DNA from 2 places in the Promicromonospora sp. NPDC023805 genome. Region 1 is predicted to be linked to the other one. Evidence: predicted binding sites of a transcription regulator. Region 1 holds the regulator's gene; the other holds the start of a gene.

Region 1 (2,199 bases):
TGCTCGACCTCCAGCACGGCCTCATGTTCACGCCCCAGGCGCAGGTGATCGGCTCGGACGACGTCGGCGTCTGCGCGGGCGCCGACGTCGTGGTCGTGACCGCTGGGGCGAAGCAGAAGCCCGGGCAGACCCGGATCGACCTCGCCGAGGGAACGATCGGGCTGATGCGTGAGATCCTGCCTGGCCTGGTCGACGTCGCGCCGGACGCCACCTACGTCATGGTGACCAACCCCGTGGACGTCGTGACCTACGCGGCGCTCAAGATCTCCGGCCTGCCGCGCGAGCGGATGTTCGGCAGCGGCACGGTGCTGGACTCCTCGCGGCTGCGCGTGGTGCTCGCCGAGCGCTGCGGCGTGGCAGTGGGGAACGTGCACGCGTACATCGCCGGAGAGCACGGCGACTCCGAGATCGCGCTGTGGAGCTCGGCGTCGATCGGCGGCGTGCCGCTGCTGGACTGGGAGCCGCTGGGCGCGAACCCGCCGCTCGACGCCGCGGTGCACCACGAGGTGGTCGACTCCGCGTACCGGATCATCTCCGGCAAGGGCGCCACCAACTACGCCGTCGGCCTGGCCGCTACCCGCATCATCGAGGCGGTGCTCAACGACGAGGGCCGGATCATGCCGGTGTCCTCGCTGCTGGAGGACTATCACGGCATCAGCGACGTCTGCTTGTCCGTGCCGTCTCTCGTGGACCGGCGGGGCGTCACGGACAACGTGCGGGTGCCGATGTCGGACGAGGAACTGGCCGGGCTGCGTGCCTCGGCGGACAGCGTGTGGGCGGTGCAGAAGCGGTTCGGCTTCTGACGAGACCGGGAAGTAGAGCGCCTGTCCGCCCTACGCACGCTCAGCGTGGCGCAAGGCGGACAGGCGCTCTACTTCGCGGTCTCGTCAGAGACTGCGCAGCACCGCGACGACGCGGCCCAGGATCTGCGCCTGGTCACCCGGGATGGGCTCGTAGGCAGGGTTCTGCGGCAGCAGGAAGACGTGACCGTCGGTCTGCTTGAACGTCTTGACCGTGGCCTCGCCGTCGATCATGGCGGCGACGATCTCGCCCTGCTCCGCGACGTTCTGCTGCCGCACGACCACCCAGTCCCCGTCGCAGATCGCGGCGTCGACCATCGAGTCACCGGCGACCTTGAGGAGGAACAGCTCGCCGTCACCCACCAGCTGGCGGGGGAGCGGGAACACGTCCTCGACGACCTGCTCGGCAAGGATGGGGCCACCGGCCGCGATACGGCCGACGAGCGGCACGTACGACGGCGGCGGGGCGCTGGCGTCGTCGGGCACCGAGCCGCCCCAGTGGACCTGGCCGCTACGGCGCGGCTCGGGCCAGTGGATCTCGCCGCGGTTCGGCTTGTCGACCTGCTCGGCCATCGGCTCCACGAGCTCCATGGCGCGCGGCCGGTTGGGGTCGCGGCGCAGGAAGCCCTTCTTCTCGAGCATCTGGAGCTGGTGCTTGACGCTCGACGGGCTGGCCAACCCGACGGCCTCGCCGATCTCGCGCATCGACGGCGGATAGCCCCGCGTCTCGAACGACTGCCGAATCGTGTCCAGCACGAGGCGCTGCCGTTCGGTGAGGCGGTCAGTCGGCGAGATCGTGTGCACGTCAGCGACCGCCTTGTCGGCTGGCGTGTCCAGCGTGGCGACGCCGGAAAGTGCCGTGTCGACGGCTCTCGTGTCGCTGGTCCCGTCCCGTCCCGTCATGCCCGTGCCCCTCCCGTTCCGACAAATGTTCTCCTGTGCGCTACCCACTCTAGGTCACAAACGCGCTCGGCTCAAACGAATGTTCGAGCGTGTCTCGACATGGACGGTGTCCCGTGCTACACAATGGTACGGGCGTTCGACGAACGCTTGTATGAACGACAGAAGCTCTGCACACTTCGAGGAGGGGCCATGGGGGACGTGATTCCGCTGCGGCAGTACACCCCGACGTATGAACAGGCGTATGTGCCGTCGTACGGCAGGGGGTATGCACCGGCGGCCGGACTGGCCGCGGTCCGTGCGTACACCCCACCGGAGGCGCGCACGCTCGCCGACCGGCTGGGCCTGGCCGGCCTGCGGCTCACGCGGCGCGGCCGCGTCGTCCTCGTGCTGCTGGCCATGCTCCTGCTCGCTCCGATGGTCACGTGGGGGGCGACGGCGGTCGCGAGCTCCCCGGGGGAGCCCACCGAGGTCCGGGTGCATGCGGTGCAGCCGGGAG
Region 2 (2,199 bases), on a different contig from region 1:
ATGGCCCACTCCTTGTGCGACGGCGGCTGCACGATCGCGACCTCGCGGGCCGAGCTGTCGGCCCGTCCGCCGCCGAGGAACCGGGAGACGACGTCCACCGGGCGCACCGTCGCGGACAGCCCGATGCGCTGCGCGGGCTGGTCGAGGAGGGCGTCGAGGCGCTCCAGGCTGAGAGCGAGGTGCGCGCCGCGCTTGGTGCCCGCGACGGCATGGATCTCGTCGAGCACCACCGTCTCCACACCGGCGAGCCCGGCACGGGCGGCCGAGGTGAGGATGAGGAAGAGCGACTCCGGCGTCGTGACGAGGATGTCCGGGGGCCGGGTGGCGAACGAGCGCCGCTCGTTGGCCGGTGTGTCGCCGGTGCGCATGCCGACCGTGACGTCCGGGACCACCACGCCGTCCCGTGCCGCGGCCTGCCGGATGCCGGTGAGCGGGGAGCGCAGGTTGCGCTGCACGTCTGCGGCGAGGGCCTTGAGCGGCGACACGTACAGCACGCGGCAGCGACGGGTCCGGTCCTCGGGCGGGGGAGCGGACATGATCCGGTCGATCGACCAGAGGAATGCCGCGAGCGTCTTGCCCGACCCGGTCGGCGCCACCACGAGCGCGTGCTGATCGCGAGCGATGGCGTCCCACGCGCCCGCCTGGGCGGCTGTGGGCTGCGCGAAAGCCCCGGTGAACCATGCGCGGGTTGCGGGTCCGAACCGGGAGAGCGGGTCGTCGGGTGTTGCCATGGACCCCATTCTGTCCCTGACCACTGACACCGGCCCGGAGTGCACCGGCCGCCCAGGGGGAGACGTAGGGTTGACGGGTGCGCGAACGGGATTTCTGGCAGCTGATCGACGAGGTGTTCGGTCCGGGCTACGGGCGCGCCCTCGCGCGCGAGCAGGTGCTGCCCGCGCTCGACGGCCGGACCCCGGCCGTCGCGCTGGAGGACGGCGACGAACCGCGTGACGTGTGGCACGCGCTGTGCGACGCGCTGGACGTGCCCGACACCGACCGGTGGGGCAGGGACGAGCACCGGCAGGCACCGCCGCCCCGCCGCTGAGGCGGGACGGTAGTTCCAGGAGTCGCGGCCCAGGAGCCAACGCACCGACAAGATGTCCTGCGACACACTGATGTGTCCTGCCTTGCCTCGAACACGCGTTCGGCTAGACTTCGACCACAGGCACGGATTTCGGAACGTCGTCCACAGGCGGCGGCCGGAGAAGGCGTCCGTGTCAGTGGCTCCGCGTACGGTCGGCAACGACGTACAGAGCCATCCATGCCGGCGCACAGAGCGCCCCTGAACCGAAGGTGTTGCACATGCCCGCACCAGCAGATCGCGACAAGGCCCTCGAAGCGGCCCTCGCCCAGATCGACCGCAGCTTTGGCAAGGGCTCGGTCATGCGCCTCGGCGACGAGATCCGCGCACCCATCGAGGTGATCCCGACCGGTTCGATCGCCCTCGACGTGGCCCTCGGTATAGGTGGCCTGCCCCGTGGCCGTGTCGTCGAGGTGTACGGTCCTGAGTCATCGGGTAAGACGACCATCGCGCTGCACGCGGTGGCCAGCGCGCAGCGCCAGGGCGGCATCGCGGCCTTCATCGACGCCGAGCACGCGCTCGACCCGGACTACGCCAAGAAGCTCGGTGTCGACACCGACGCCCTCCTGGTCTCGCAGCCGGACACCGGCGAGCAGGCGCTCGAGATCACCGACATGCTGATCCGCTCCGGCGCGCTCGACATCATCGTCATCGACTCCGTCGCCGCGCTGACGCCCAAGGCCGAGATCGAGGGCGAGATGGGCGACAGCCACGTGGGTCTGCAGGCTCGCCTCATGTCGCAGGCCCTGCGCAAGATCACGGGTGCCCTCAGCAATTCCGGCACCACCGCGATCTTCATCAACCAGCTGCGCGAGAAGATCGGTGTGTTCTTCGGCTCGCCCGAGACCACCACCGGTGGCAAGGCGCTGAAGTTCTACGCGTCGATCCGCCTCGACATCCGGCGTATCGAGACCCTCAAGGAGGGTACGGACGCGGTCGGTAACCGCACCCGGGTGAAGGTCGTCAAGAACAAGATGGCGCCGCCGTTCAAGCAGGCCGAGTTCGACATCCTTTACGGCCACGGCATCTCCCGCGAGGGCGGCCTGATCGACATGGGCGTGGAGCACGGCTTCGTGCGCAAGTCGGGCTCGTGGTTCACCTACGAGGGTGACCAGCTC

Evidence for each region. The regulator LexA, encoded in region 1, represses DNA repair genes until DNA is damaged. The targets are predictions, from matches to a motif close to TCGAACANNTGTTCGA.
Region 2: recA (recombinase RecA) is a predicted target of LexA. The motif match lies at 1,133-1,148, and genes of this name have one in related genera.

The regions. Positions count from the first base shown of each region.
Region 1 is NZ_JBFAAH010000006.1:25,195-27,393, forward strand. Features, by position in the region: gene AB0F70_RS08430 (L-lactate dehydrogenase) at 1-803, shown strand, start outside; gene lexA (transcriptional repressor LexA) at 888-1,637, opposite strand; gene AB0F70_RS08440 (LysM peptidoglycan-binding domain-containing protein) at 1,893-2,199, shown strand, end outside.
Region 2 is NZ_JBFAAH010000020.1:111,978-114,176, forward strand. Features, by position in the region: gene AB0F70_RS19385 (DEAD/DEAH box helicase) at 1-740, opposite strand, end outside; gene AB0F70_RS19390 (DUF3046 domain-containing protein) at 809-1,045, shown strand; gene recA (recombinase RecA) at 1,303-2,199, shown strand, end outside.